DNA from 2 places in the Lysinibacillus sp. NPDC094403 genome. Region 1 is predicted to be linked to the other one. Evidence: predicted binding sites of a transcription regulator. Region 1 holds the regulator's gene; the other holds the start of a gene.
The links. The regulator LexA, encoded in region 1, represses DNA repair genes until DNA is damaged. The targets are predictions, from matches to a motif close to CGAACATATGTTCG.

Region 1 (7,797 bases):
TCCCAAATACATTAACATATAGCTATATAACTATATGTAAGATATCACATAAATACTCGTAAGTAAATATCGTAAAGTATTTTGCTGAATTACTTATCTGATACTAAGAAAATCGTTACAATAATTCCTTGTTCAACTATCCTGCACCGTTAGCCATCCATGAAGCGCGGAAATAAGCTCTTCACCACAGAAAATGAAAGATGGGATTAAGTTCTTTCATGGGAGTTCAATAGCAACAATCTTTAAGAAAACAACCTTTATCATTGTTCTAATAACTTATTTTCTTTAATTAATATATTTGTATCTCCGATTACTGGCGAAAGGACCAGAGCCTAGTCAGGAGGGATATGAATATCCTCTTGCGGCGGGCATCGTTGAAAATGCGACAATTATTGATGAGGTAGCACTTTTTGAAATTATAAAAGAACAGGTAGTGAAATGGACTGGGAAACTACAGGAGGTAGTGCTCGAAAATAAATTAACAAGTAGTAAAAAATCATCTATTATGCTATTAATAGCTTTAATAGCTGCTATTTTATTTGCTTTATATTACCTAAAATGAATGAAGTCTAATCGAAAGAAAGCGATGTGAAGCAACTTCAACAACAAATAGCAAGGGCAACTAGTTAAGTTAGATGAAAAGTAAAGAGTACCTACCTCAAATCTTTTAGCGATGAGACAAAAACTACTGGAAACAAGAGCGATTGAAAAAGTTGTTTTAGATTTAGCTGAGACAGAAGAAGTAACAGGGACACGTGGATCAATTAGAGAAGGACGCCAATTTAACTTTAAAAGCTACTATACAAATAACAACAACATTCTATTATGAAGGACAAAAGCGCGCATACTTCAAATGTATGGGCGTCTATTAGTATAGGAGGACATAAAAATGGAAATTGCTTATACAATTACAGTATTTATTTTTGGGCTCGTTCTAGGCTCATTTTTTAATGTAGTTGGCTTACGTGTGCCTTTGAAGGAGTCCATTATGCGTCCACCCTCGCATTGCACTTCTTGTAAGAGACAGTTGACGCCGCTTGATTTGGTGCCTGTTTTGTCTTATTTATTTTTAGGTGGAAAATGCCGTAGCTGTGGACAAAAAATTTCTTGGATTTATCCATTGATGGAACTTATAACAGGTGTATTATTTGCCTTTTCTTATTGGAAATTAGGCTTTAGTGCAGAATTTTTTGTAGCGCTATTATTAATTTCATTATTAGTCATTATTGTTGTATCGGATTTTGCGTATATGCTTATTCCAGATAAGGTACTATTATTCTTTTTACCATTGCTAGTTTTTGGACGCGTGATATCCCCTTTGTCTCCATGGTGGGATAGTATAGTAGGTGCTGTCGTAGGTTTTGGCATATTATATTGTATAGCTGTTCTATCAAGAGGTGGAATGGGTGGTGGCGATATTAAATTATTCTTTTTACTTGGTCTCATACTCGGGACAATACATGCAATTCTGACGCTATTTATAGCCGCCGTGATTGGCATGATTGTTGGGATAGTTGTGTTAAAGGTAAGGAGGCAGGGAAGAAAAATTCCTATACCATTCGGACCATCAATTGCTCTAGCAGCTGTTATAGTTTATTTCTATGGGGATGCGTTGATGAATTGGTATCTCAGATTTTGGTGATTAATCAGTGGGGATCCTTCAATGATTAATAGTCTTCACTAACCAGGCTTTACAGGTAGTTTATTGCGGGATAAATCTTGTAGATCATGGAGGGGTTAAGATGAAACCGATTATCGGTATAACGGCTTTTGCAGAGGATGATTTGTCCTCAAGATTAAATGCTGCGTATAGCAAAAGTATAATTGAAGCTGGTGGTGTTCCACTTATAATTCCGCTTGGAGTGGAAAAGGATGTAGCACAAATTTTATCGTTGACGGACGGGTTATTACTATCGGGTGGCTATGATGTACATCCATTCCTCTTTGATGCAGAACCTACTCCAAAATTAGGGAAGCTTCATCCAGAAAGGGATTCGGTTGAGCTTGCGTTAATCAAATCGGCCAGTATTCGGAAAATGCCAATTCTCGGAATCTGTCGAGGGCTCCAAATACTAAATGTTGCGTTTGGAGGCACAGTCTATCAGGATATTGAAAGCGAGTACCATAGTCGAAAATTAATAAAGCACATGCAACAAGCGGCACGAGGCGTTACTACACATCATGTTAATCTAACACCTAATACATTATTAAAAACGATTATTGAAGAAGAAAAAATTGCTGTGAATTCATTTCATCATCAGGCAATAAACGTAGTAGCAGAAAAATTGAAAGTGGTAGCAAAATCAAGTGATGGTATCGTTGAAGCGGTAGTACACGAAGATCTACCATTTTGTTTAGCAGTACAGTGGCATCCTGAAGAGCTAGCCATTGCCGGAGATGAAGTATCAAAGAGATTATTTACTTCATTTGTACAGGCAAGTTTGAAGTTCAAGGTAGGGGCATGAATCTTTAGAAGCATAGATTTTTTTATCAAGGACAAAATAACCTTGGTGATAAACATGAAAAAAATAGAGTTGGTAGTGCTGGCTTTTTTACTGTTATATTTTTCAATTCAACATGTAAAAGCCGGACCTTATGATGATGACGTAGTAAGTAATTTTCTGATTGCGATGGCCAATAAAGAGGAAGAACAGCTAAAAACTTATGTATCTTCAAATGTTAAAATTCCTGAAATAAGGGAAGAGACTCCAATTAGTGGATTTTCAGGCTTACCTTCACCTAAAGAGAATGATAGAGTAGCGTTTATATGGGAAATTACTTTTAATCAAGAAAAAGTTACAGATATTCGTGTTGTTTACGATGGTTCCAATCCATTTATGAATGAATCGAAAATTATTAAGGAATATATGAACAAGCATATAGTGAATATCCTGACGGTATCCCAATTTCCTTTTGACATTACGCATGTAGAAGGAAGTATAAACAATGATATTCTCCTAATAAGGTATCAAAATGTAAATTCACATGGATTGTTACAAGTGAGAGTTGAACCCGATGAAGAGAATTTAAAGGCAGCAGAGGGTGAAAATATTTACACCTTAAAAAATGGAATAAGAGCATTGTATCAGCCGAACGTAAATCAACTGATATTTGTTCATGACAGTTTAAAATATTCAATTAGTATAGAAAGTGAAATAACAGAAAATTTTACAGTGCAAGATTTACTTGAAATTGCAAATTCGATGTTTTAAAGGCTTATCATTAAAAATTGAGGATGAGGCGACTCCTTGGAGCGAGCCAGTAGGGGAGCGCAAGCTAAAGGCATTATTATGATAACGACTTCATATCGGAAAAACTCTAGTCGAAAACGTTTAAATTAACTAAATACATTTCTTACGTGTAAGGAATCCATTTAAAGTGGATTCTTTTTTAGTTCTGTATAATAAGGCTAAAAGAATATGAGAAAAAGAGGTATATGCTCCTCTGTGAACATAATATCCTCTTTTTATAATTTAATATTGAGATAACTTTTAGTGTACACGGCGATAAAGACCTACAACTTGCCCTAAAATAGAAACTTGGTCTACGATAATTGGCTCCATTGTTGCGTTTTCAGGCTGTAAACGAAAATGATTTTTTTCCTTGAAGAAACGTTTTACAGTTGCTTCATCCTCTTCAGTCATTGCCACGACAATATCCCCATTATCAGCAGTTGCTTTTTGTTTAACAATAACTAGATCTCCGTCAAAAATGCCAGCTTCAATCATTGATTCACCCATAATTTCTAGCATAAATAACTGATCTTCACTTGTACCATAAATATCTGGCAGTGGAAAATATTCGTCGATATTTTCAATAGCAGTTATCGGAGAACCTGCAGTAACCTTACCAACAAGTGGGACATGTATAACATGTTGCTTTTGAATAGAATCCTCTGGCTCTAGAATTTCAATGGCACGTGGTTTAGTTGGATCGCGTCGAATCAAGCCTTTTTGCTCTAAACGAGCTAAATGACCATGAACTGTTGAGCTTGAAGCTAGTCCAACTGCTTCACCAATCTCACGTACAGATGGTGGATACCCCTTTGCACGCACCTCTTCTTTAATGAACTCTAATATGGCCTCTTGTCTTTTCGAAACTTTTTTCATGATTGCTCACCTCTTTTTTCTAATCATTCTACTTATTAGTAGTATAACAGAATGCGAACACTTAAGCAAACATAGGTTCGAAAAGTGTTTGACAAAAACGTTTGTTCGCATTAATATGAGAACATATATTCCGAACAAACATTCTAGAAAAGGGGTTTTAAACATGAATTGGTTAAAGGAAAATCCACATATTACAACTTTATTAGGGGCTTGTCTACTATTTGCAGCATACCTTTTTATAACAGATCCAGGCGATGTTACGTACACAGAAATTGAAATTGCACAAGGAGATAGCTTATGGTCGTTAGCCGAACAATACCGTGGTAAAATGAAATCGGATGAATGGATTCAGCTTGTAAAAACAGAAAATGAATTATCGAACGTACAAATTATTGCAGGTGAATCCCTAGTGATCCCAGTAGTGGGTGACCAAACCAATCCTATAAATTCAATTGAAATTGCGAGAAACGAAAAATGATTAATAATCAACAATCGGCTGTTGTCTATTGCCGTGTGAGTACAGAAAAAGAGACACAAAGTTCCTCATTAGAGCGTCAGCAGGAGGAGTTGATGCGCTATGCTAAAGAACAGGGCTACGAAGTCAAGCGTGTTTTTAATGACAAGCATAGCGGCTATGATGTGGAACGTGAAGGTTTACTAGAAATGCTCGATTTCATAAAAGAAAAAGAAATAACAGCATTATTTGTGCAAGATGAAACACGCTTAGGACGTGGAAATGCTCGAATGGCAGTGTTGCATTTATTGCAGAAAACCGAAACTGATGTTTTTTCTATGCGAGACGAGGGACCATTACAATTAAACGAAATGGATACGATGCTCCTAGAAATTTTAGCGATTGTAGAGGAGTACCAACGTAGAATTCATAATGCTAAAATACGTCGTGGCATGCGTCGTGCCGTAGAAAATGGATATCGCCCAGAAAACAATTTATCCAACCGTGGAAATCCAAACGGTCAAGAACGTAAGGATGTTCCTGTAGAAGAAATTATCAACCTACGCAATCGAGGCTTCACCTTTGAGGAAATCGCCATGACTCTTAGAGGTCTAGGCTTTAATGTAAGCAAAGCTACTGTCCATAGGAGATATCGGGAACATCAAGAAGGAAGCGGACAAAATAAAGTGACGTTTTAATCAGTGGGAGTTTTATCGTCCCACTGATTTTTTTATTTTTAAAAGCTTTAAGCTCCAAAGGTTAAGGATAGAAACGGCGAAGTGATGGATAGGATCGTCAAAATGACGGATAGAACGTCGAAAGTGAGGGATAGAATGAATAACTAAAATCCATTACCATGTTGCATGGATATAGAACCGTATCCAGTAGAAAATGAAAAAATAAGAGAAGTAGCGATTTCTACTCCTCTCCTCATAAATTCTATATAATATTGAAAAACATTTATATCACCTATAACTAAGTTTTAATATTAATTAGAGCTAATTCGTTATTCTCGATACCAATTTTCATCAAAAGAGAGGTGTAGGGCTTTACCCACAGCAATGCCAAATTGTACAAAACCTCTACCTCTTGCAGTTATTATATTCCCATCTTGGACAACTAAATCTTCCGAAAAATGACTAAGATCGAAGAAACCTAACTTCTGCATACCTTCTGGTGACAATCCTACAGTATACTTTTTGTTTTTTAATACTCCAGCTATCGCTAAAAGAGATGGAGAGCTAGATATACTTGCAATGATTGCCCCTTTGGCACTCACAGTACTAATAAAATCTATTAATTCTTGTTCATTTATTATTAAAGCTATATCCATACACCCTGGTAATATCAGGCTATCGATTTCATCAAGATTAACTTCATTTAATTGTTTATCGGCTATACATGATAAACCAGATTCTCCTTTAATTTTTTCTCTGTTTAATCCAACAGTTACAAGGGGCTTATTTCCTTGCATTAATATAGATAATGCTACACTCAATTCATATTCACTAAATTGGGGATACAATAATACAGCGGTCTTTTTCATATAATTCTCTCCTCTATTTTAAAACGAAGATTTGGAAATCAACATGGTAGTAGAGTAGATATTATTAATCCCTGAATACCCATTCCTCATCTAAGACAGCATAGTAGTATTCATCCCACCACTCATCTCCATTTGGTATACATTTTTTGAAATAACCCTCACGTCTCATGCCGATTTTCTCCATCACTCGATAGGATGGGATATTTTCTGGCTGGCACGTTGCAATAATTCTATGAAGTTTCATATCCTTAAATCCGTAGTCCAGTATAGCTCTTGCTGCTTCAGAGGCGTATCCATTATTGTAATAGTTCGGATTCAATACCCAACCAATTTCATACGTATGGTCACCAAAATATTGATGGAAAACAATATGACCAATAACAATATTTTCGCTTATTAAAATAATTGGAAAGTATTTTGCTTTTTCTCTGCTATTTTCTGAAACAAACTTTTTTGCGTCTTCTTCATTAAAAACGCCCTCTGGAATATACTTCATCACATTTGGATTTGAAGTATATTCCCAGACGGCTTGCCAATCTTGAACCTCAAATTCTCTTATTAATAGTCTTTTCGTTTTGATAAACATTTCATTCCCCCCAGCATAAATCGATTGTTGTTTTGGAACCCTATAAATTAGTTATACACTTGTGATTTTTTAAAGTCATGTAATTTGTGGTATTTATTTCAAAAACATCTGATTACTAGAAAGGTTGGTATAACTGCATTATTAGGGAATACATGCTATACTTTGCATACCATATTCATTAAGATATGTATTGAAAGGTGTGTAATTATGTTATCAAAAGAAAAAATTAACCGAATCAATGAACTTTCTGCTAAGTCTAAAAATGGTACTTTAACAGAGGCAGAAGCTAAGGAACGATCAGCGCTTCGTAAAGAATATCTAGATACATTTAGAGCAACGATGCGAGATACAATTGAAAACGTAAAAGTGGTAGATGCTGAAGGAAATGATGTAACACCTGAAAAAGTAAAACAAGCGAAAAAAAATAAATTTCTAAATTAATGTGACACATTTAAATCAATTACGCCTCGGCTAATTGCGTCTGGATTTTTAATTGTGCAGCACAATTAATTCCTTTTAAAATCACTGACATCCGCCGGAGGCATTTTCTTTATTCAGTTAGTCTTATACGGTTCATTGCTGTGAAAAAATATTATATTTTAAATAAATTTTTCTACTGAATAAAGATAAAGTATGTAACAAAACGTTAATAGTATAACAAAAGCATTGTTTTCTGAAGCAATGTTTACTAAACTGTAAAAGAACAATATATAGGACGAGAAAGGATGTCACAAAATAATGACTCAACATGCGGATCAACTAGCGATTAATGCTATCCGAACATTGTCAATCGATGCAATTGAAAAAGCAAACTCAGGTCACCCAGGTTTACCGATGGGGGCAGCTCCAATGGCTTATACGCTTTGGACAAAACAACTTCGCCATAATCCGGCTAATCCAAAATGGTATAACCGTGATCGTTTTGTACTTTCTGCAGGCCATGGCTCAATGCTTTTATACAGCCTACTTCATCTTGGTGGCTACGGCTTACCAATGGAAGAAATCCAAAACTTCCGTCAATGGGATTCATTAACTCCAGGACATCCTGAATATGGTCATACTGTTGGGGTAGAGGCAACAACAGGTCCTCTAGGTCAAGGTA
Region 2 (7,797 bases), on a different contig from region 1:
AGTGACAATTACGCATTGCAATGTACTGACTATCCATCAAACAATACCGATACAAGGACGTGCTAATGTTACATTGTCATTAGATGTAACTAGTATGACATGTGAACTTGATGATTTAATACAGCAACTCAAACGTTTAGATTTTGTAGAGTCCGCGGAAGTAATTAGTTCTGGTGCATTGTAATGACTGAAAGTAAGCTTGAATTTTTGACAGAATGTAAATAAACTCAAAAGGAGCAGTCCCATGTGATGTAATAATATCGCTTTATGGGACAGCTCCTTATTCTATAACAAAAGAGAAAATTCATAGAGAGAAAAGCATAAAGAGAGGTTCCAAACGCTTGGGAAGCTTCGTATTATGCTTTACCAACATTTGTTGTAGAATGAAAGAAGTTTTTAGAAACTAAAAATTCTAAATTTTTACATTAGTGAAATTTAAAAAGTTTCTTAAAACGTAAATGTATATAAGTTGATTGGAGTGCAAGATGGACGCCCACAGAAAGGCGCCCAGTTGAAATGGAAATCACCCCCACGTCATGGTGGTGGGCCAATCAAATTAAACAATGAACAGGAGGTAGTTGAAATGACAGAACAACAATGGGAAAAACGAATCGGATATTTAGGACCGGAGGCATCATTTACATACTTAGCAACAAAGGCAACCTTTCCGAATGAGTGGCTTGTTCCTTGTTCTACAATTCCAGAATGTATTGAGGCAGTAGCTGAGGGGAAGGTAGATTTAGCAGTTGTGCCACTAGAAAATGCTTTAGAAGGATCTGTATCGCTAACGCTCGATTATTTATTCCATGAGGCGACCCTATATGTTACAGGTGAACTTCTATTAAAAATACAGCAGCATTTAATGGTCAATAAAGAACATAAGGACAATTGGGAATCGATTACTGGTGTTTATTCACACCCACATGCGCTAGCCCAATGTCATAAATACTTATTCTATCGTTTCAGTCATGTTCCGTTACTTCAAACGACATCAACAGCAGCAGCAGCAAAATTCGTATCCGAAAATCCAGACGAGTGCATAGCGGCAGTTGGAAATGCAGCTGCAGCAGTTAAATATGACTTAGAAATCGTTCAACCTGATATTCATGATTTCCATTTTAATCATACACGCTTCTTCGTATTATCCAAGCAAAATAGACGATTGCCGCAAGAATTATCGGATGGACAGGCGAAGACAACTTTCATGATTACATTGCCAACGGACCGTTCAGGGGCATTACATCAGGTATTATCAGTATTTGCATGGCGACAGCTAAATTTAAGTAAAATCGAATCACGACCATTAAAAACGGGCTTAGGTGATTATTTCTTTATGATTGATGTATTAGCGGATGAAAAGGAGCCTATGATGCGTGGAGCTATGGAAGAACTAGCTGCACTTGGTTGCAAGGTGAAGTCACTTGGTACATACTTTACTTATCTTACATCGGACGAGTAATAAAAGTGACTAGGAGGAATCGTTGTGGGTGGCATTATTTTGTTTGACGGAGTGTGCAATTTTTGTGATAGTAGTGTGCAATTTATTATCAAATATGATCAGTCCGCATATTTCCAATTTGCATCCATCCAAAGTGATGCAGGACAAGCACTACTTGCACAATACGGAGTGCCAGAAAATATAGATAGTGTCATATTAATTGAGCATGGAAAGGCATATTTTGAATCCACAGCAGCTCTTAAAATCTGTAAGCGATTAGATAGTTTTTGGCCTGTCTGCTATATTTTCATCCTTTTTCCTCCATCTATACGAAATATAATGTACCGAATGTTTGCTAAAAATAGATATCGTCTTTTCGGACGAAAAGAAAAATGTTTATTGCCAACACCTTCACAACGAAAAAGATTTCTCTAACTCTGAAGCTATCCAATTAAAAAGTGGATAGCTCTTTTTTTAGAGGAATAGCTGCTAGTCTCCTTGAAGGCTAGCAGCTATTAATCAATTATTTGATTTTACACTTTATTGAAGCAAAGTTTGTTAATTTATTGATCTACAACTAAATAGCTCTTTTTTTGTAAAGTAAGCTCAATTAAATCTAGAATTTCAACAGAAGGCGCAGAAATAACATGAAGATGTGTACCACCTGTTAGCTCAGATAAGTAACTTGCCTGTGTTTCGTTGACACGTTGAATAAATTTTTTTACCTCATGACGGTTAGAGACCATAATGGATGCGGTGATTTCCCCATAAATTGGATGTTCAACAATGACATTTTTTACTGTACCACCGCAATCAACTATTGTTATAAGTTCATCTTCTGCATCCTCTGCGGTGTGGAAGCAAGGAATTGTACGTTCAACAGTTTGATGTAATTGTTCCTGGTGCATATAAAGATATCCTTGGCTAGTTGCAATAATAGGTTCATTTCTAGCTTTTAATAATGTCATATCATTGACAATGACCTGTCTAGAAACATTAGCGAATTTAGCTAGGTCCGTCCCTGTTATAGGTGCTGGACTTTTTTTAAGTTGTGCTAGAAGTTGCAGTCGGCGTTCTTCGCCTAACATTTTTTTCATAAGAGATCACCTCTGCCTGTAATAAAGGAAGCAGTTTTCCTTAAAAACTAGTGTACCACGAAGCTTTTCCAACATGCGTGAATTTTTTGTATCCAAATGAAACATTGAACATATGATACGGAGAGAGGAAGGGAGGAAGAAATTGCGTATTCATATTGTCCAAAAGGGAGATACGTTGTGGAAGATTGCAAAAGAATATGGCGTTTCGTTTGAAGATTTAAAGCGGCTAAATGCCCATCTTGCTAACCCAGATTATATTGTACCGGGCATGGAAATTATCCTACCTGAAAAAATAAACAAAGAACCACATAGAGAACAACATAGAGAACCACACAGAGAACATAGTCGAGAAACAGATTGGGGAGTGCATAGAGAGGGGGGACATAGAGAGGGCCACAAAGAACACATGCACAAAGAACATATGCACAAGGAGTCACCTACAAGGCACGTGAAAGAAAAAGAGGTTCAAAGACCGATGCCACCACCAATTATTGTACCACCACCACCAATGCCAGAACCACAGATGATTCCAATTCCTTATCCGATGCCAATGCCGATGCCTCAGCAAGCGCCTTTTGAGCTTAGCTGGAATCAACAAGTTGTCATGCCAAATGTAGAGCAAACTCAAACTGTATCACCAATTCAAATTCAACCGCCGCCACAGCCTATGGTCCAACCGGAGGCGCCACCACCACCAATGCCGCAACCGATTTTTATCATGCCACAAATGCCAGCAGTACCACATTGTGCTAGCTGCCATCAGCCAGTGCATCATCATATGTATTGGCCAATGCCAATGCCGATGCCAATGCCAATGGAACCGCAAGTTGAGGCTTATACAATGCCGGAGCAACCAATGTCGTGTGAAATGCCATGCGAAAAAGGGGAGTTCTTAGAATCTAGTACATCTCCATTCTTCCCTATGCAGCCTATGCCAGAAATGGAACAGCCATGTGGTTGTCATGCACAACCAGTCATGATGCCAACTTGGCAAATGGATCCATGTCATTGTCCACCGCCATGTCCGCCACCATGCCCAATGCCATGTCCAACACATGGCCATATGCCACATTCGGTAGGACCATGGATGTCACCGCACTTTTACCCAGGCGGGATGACGCCTTATCGATGGTGAAAAAGCGTATATCATTGAAGAAGTAAAGCCGAATATTTGGAAGTATAAATATCAATCTAATAATTATTTTGTGAAACGAGCAAAGCAGATAGAAGTAGCAGAAAAGGTGAGGGTTATTCACCGACAGCTTGGACATCTGGAACCTTCGCTAATCTTGCCTTTAATGAGAAGTGATGATGAGTATTTAATCGTGCAAGATTGGCAAGAGGGAAGTCATAGTGCTAATTTTGCACATAAAAAAGATCGGAAGGATTCACTCAAGTTATTAAATACGTTACATGATACACATAAAAAAATTGCTTGGCAGCGGGTGCCAGGCCTGCATACCTATTCACAGCTTTTAAAATGGCAAATGCGTCATATGCGTTTTAAAAGCAGACGAAATGACTTTCGTGCATTCTTAACAAAAAAAGAAATCGATCAAATTTTACATTATAGTGAGAAATCGTTACAGCTAATCGCTCAGGAAGATGTACCTGAAAAAGAAATAACGCTTTTACATGGAGATGTCGTACATCATAATTTTTTATGGTGCTCAGATGGGAAATTGCGTTTAATTGATTTTGATATGGCTCATCTTGGAGAAGCGGATGATGAATATATCTTATGGTTACATCGTGTATTGCCGGCTGTAGATTATGACCTTGGAAAAATATTTGCAGAACTACCAGAGATGAAACGATTAGATAAAAGAAAGCTACATCGTTTAAAATATCCAAATGAGCTATTACGTGAATGGCTTTTTGCAGTAGATTTACCATTAAATCAACAGCTCGTATTTTTAGATTATTTAGTGCCATTCACAAAACGAGCTCTCACATATTGGCCTAAACTGTGGTACGATATTGATAAAATGATAAAGAAATGACCGTCTTTCGGCGGTCATTTTTGTATGTGAACGACTAATTGTGCTATTTCTTATAGTCGAGCATTCGTTCGCAATATGCTATAATCGAAGACGATGATTGTGAGGGATTATTGAATGTATGATTATTTAAAAGGACAAATAAAGCGAATAACTCCTGAGTATATCGTCCTTGAACAGCAAGGGATTGGCTGGCAGCTGAATACACCCAATCCATTTGTGTTCAGGACATCTGCACTTGATCAGCAAATATTTGTACATTTGCATGTACGTGAGGACGCACAAGTGTTATATGGCTTCCCAAATTTAGACCAACGAGAGCTATTTCGTAAACTTATTTTAGTGTCTGGAATTGGACCGAAGGGTGCGCTTGCTATTTTAGCTACTGGAAATCCGCAACAGGTTATCAGTGCGATTGAACGAGAGGATGAATCGTTTTTAGTAAAGTTCCCTGGTGTGGGTAAGAAAACTGCACGTCAAATGATTCTAGATTTAAAAGGTAAACTTGGCGGATTGTTGGAGACTATTGAATTACCTAGTACAGAAGATGAGCTACCGTTATTTGGTGTAAATCCATTTAAACATGAGCTTGAGGAAGCTATTCTTGCCTTAATGGCACTTGGCTATTCTGAAAAAGAATTAGAAAAAATACGTCCACAGCTAGAAGAAAACGACAAGCTTGAAACAACAGATGCATTTATGAAACAAGCTTTACAATTGCTATTAAAGTTAAAATAGTGAAAGGGGGAGAAGTACATGTCTGAACGTATGATGGCTAGTGAGGCAGGTGGCTATGATGAACAGTTTGAATTATCTTTACGACCACAAAGATTAGCACAATATATTGGTCAACATAAGGTAAAAGAGAATTTACAAATCTTCATTGAAGCGGCAAAGCTTCGTCAGGAAAGTTTAGATCATGTGCTGTTATATGGACCGCCTGGACTTGGTAAAACTACATTAGCTGCTGTCATTGCTAATGAAATGAATGTCAATGTACGCATGACTAGTGGCCCTGCGATCGAACGTCCTGGAGATTTAGCAGCTATTTTAAGCTCACTGGAGCCAGGAGATGTGCTATTTATAGATGAAATACATCGCCTTCCTCGTGCAATAGAAGAAGTGCTTTATCCTGCCATGGAGGATTTTTGTTTAGATATTGTCGTTGGTAAAGGTCCTGAAGCGCGTTCTGTTCGACTTGATTTACCACCATTTACACTCGTGGGTGCAACGACAAGGGCAGGCGCATTATCAGCACCTTTAAGAGATCGCTTTGGCGTATTATTAAGATTGGAGTATTATGATAATACTTCACTTGCAGAAATTGTAGTCCGTAGTGCGCATTTATTTGATGTTAATATTGAACAAGTAGCAGCACTTGAAATGGCGACACGCTCGCGTGGTACCCCCCGTATTGCTAACCGCTTGCTTAAACGAGTGCGAGATTATGCACAGGTGCTTGGAGATGGTATGATAACGGAGGGACTTGCTAAGCAAGCGCTTGAGCTATTACAAGTCGATCCTAGAGGGCTTGACCATATTGACCATAAACTTGTGACCAACATGATTGAGCGCTTCCGTGGTGGCCCTGTAGGCTTAGATACGTTGGCAGCATCTATTGGCGAGGAACGCGTAACGATTGAGGATGTGTACGAGCCATATTTAATGCAAATTGGCTTTATACAACGGACGCCACGTGGACGTGTGGCCACACATTTAGCTTACGAACATTTTGGATATGAATATCCCCAACAAACCTAGAAGAAGGAAGTATTTTCATGCGTGTAGAAGATTTTGATTTTGAATTACCAGAAGAACTTATTGCACAAACACCACTTGTGGACCGTACAGCAAGTCGTTTAATGGTAGTGACGCCTGGCTCAAAAAATGTAGAGCATCATCATTTTGCTCATATTTTAGATGAGCTACGAGCTGGGGACTGCCTTGTGTTAAATGATACAAGAGTCTTACCAGCGCGATTAATGGGCGTTAAAGAGGAAACTGGTGCCCATATAGAAGTACTGCTATTAAAGCAAATGGCTGGTACAGATGAATGGGAAACACTTGTTAAGCCAGCTAAACGTGTAAAAGTCGGTACCGTTGTAACATTTGGAGATGGCTTACTGACAGCTATTTGTACAGGAGAGCTTGATCATGGTGGACGTACATTTGAGTTTAAATATAATGGGGTTTTTTATGAAATTTTAGAGCAACTTGGTGAAATGCCACTACCTCCATATATTCGTGAAAAATTAGATGACAAGGATCGTTATCAAACTGTTTATGCTAAAGAGCGTGGCTCAGCAGCAGCACCAACTGCAGGCTTGCATTTTACTGAGGAATTACTGAAACAAGTAAAAGCAAAAGGGGTCGAAGTTGTATTTATTACTTTGCATGTGGGACTTGGAACTTTCCGTCCTGTAAGTGTAGATTCAATTGAAAATCACGAAATGCATGCCGAATTTTATAGTGTAACGGAAGAAGCGGCATCTACCATAAACCGCGTAAAGAGTAATGGTGGAAAAGTGATTGCAGTTGGTACAACCTCTACACGTACATTAGAAACTATCGGTTCTAAATATGGAGGTGAAGTGCGAGCAGAACAAGGTTGGACGTCTATTTTCATTTATCCAGGATATGAATTTACTGTTGTGGATGGGTTAATCACAAACTTCCATTTACCAAAATCAACCCTTGTAATGCTTGTTAGTACACTTGCAACAAGAGAAACCATTTTAAGTGCGTATCATCAAGCTGTAGAAGAAAAATATCGCTTCTTTAGCTTTGGTGATGCTATGTTTATTCGTCCAAAAGGAGAATAACGAAAAAAATCGAAGTACTGTTTTTACTTTAGATAAGAGAGGAATTTTTTATAATATGACACAACCAGCAATTCGTTATGAGCTACTTCATACTTGTAAGCAAACAGGAGCACGCCTTGGCATCGTGCATACGCCGCATGGCTCTTTTGAAACGCCAGCATTTATGCCTGTTGGTACACAAGCGACTGTTAAAACAATGTCACCTGAGGAATTAAAGGAAATGAATGCAGGTATTATTCTGTCTAATACGTATCATTTATGGCTGCGACCAGGCAATGATATTGTTAAGGAAGCAGGAGGCTTGCATAAATTTATGAACTGGGATCGCCCGATTTTAACAGATTCAGGCGGTTTCCAAGTGTTCTCACTCAGTCAATTCCGTAAAATTGAAGAAGAAGGGGTTCATTTCCGCAATCATTTGAATGGGGACAAATTATTTT

Region 2: the regulator LexA is predicted to act here: its motif matches at 4,596-4,609, upstream of ruvA (Holliday junction branch migration protein RuvA).

What each region holds. Positions count from the first base shown of each region.
Region 1 is NZ_JBNNTL010000001.1:821,775-829,571, forward strand. It holds gene ACQKMV_RS03705 (hypothetical protein) at 299-562, shown strand; gene ACQKMV_RS03710 (hypothetical protein) at 674-829, shown strand; gene ACQKMV_RS03715 (prepilin peptidase) at 890-1,642, shown strand; gene ACQKMV_RS03720 (gamma-glutamyl-gamma-aminobutyrate hydrolase family protein) at 1,743-2,465, shown strand; gene ACQKMV_RS03725 (hypothetical protein) at 2,520-3,212, shown strand; gene lexA (transcriptional repressor LexA) at 3,492-4,109, opposite strand; gene yneA (cell division suppressor protein YneA) at 4,273-4,587, shown strand; gene ACQKMV_RS03740 (YneB family resolvase-like protein) at 4,584-5,261, shown strand; gene ACQKMV_RS03745 (DJ-1/PfpI family protein) at 5,570-6,109, opposite strand; gene ACQKMV_RS03750 (GNAT family N-acetyltransferase) at 6,174-6,695, opposite strand; gene ACQKMV_RS03755 (DUF896 domain-containing protein) at 6,903-7,136, shown strand; gene tkt (transketolase) at 7,434-7,797, shown strand, end outside.
Region 2 is NZ_JBNNTL010000005.1:68,722-76,518, reverse strand. It holds gene ACQKMV_RS10270 (ACT domain-containing protein) at 1-184, shown strand, start outside; gene pheA (prephenate dehydratase) at 584-1,459, shown strand; gene ACQKMV_RS10260 (thiol-disulfide oxidoreductase DCC family protein) at 1,484-1,873, shown strand; gene ACQKMV_RS10255 (transcription repressor NadR) at 2,002-2,535, opposite strand; gene ACQKMV_RS10250 (LysM peptidoglycan-binding domain-containing protein) at 2,678-3,670, shown strand; gene ACQKMV_RS10245 (phosphotransferase) at 3,741-4,538, shown strand; gene ruvA (Holliday junction branch migration protein RuvA) at 4,653-5,273, shown strand; gene ruvB (Holliday junction branch migration DNA helicase RuvB) at 5,292-6,296, shown strand; gene queA (tRNA preQ1(34) S-adenosylmethionine ribosyltransferase-isomerase QueA) at 6,314-7,357, shown strand; gene tgt (tRNA guanosine(34) transglycosylase Tgt) at 7,413-7,797, shown strand, end outside.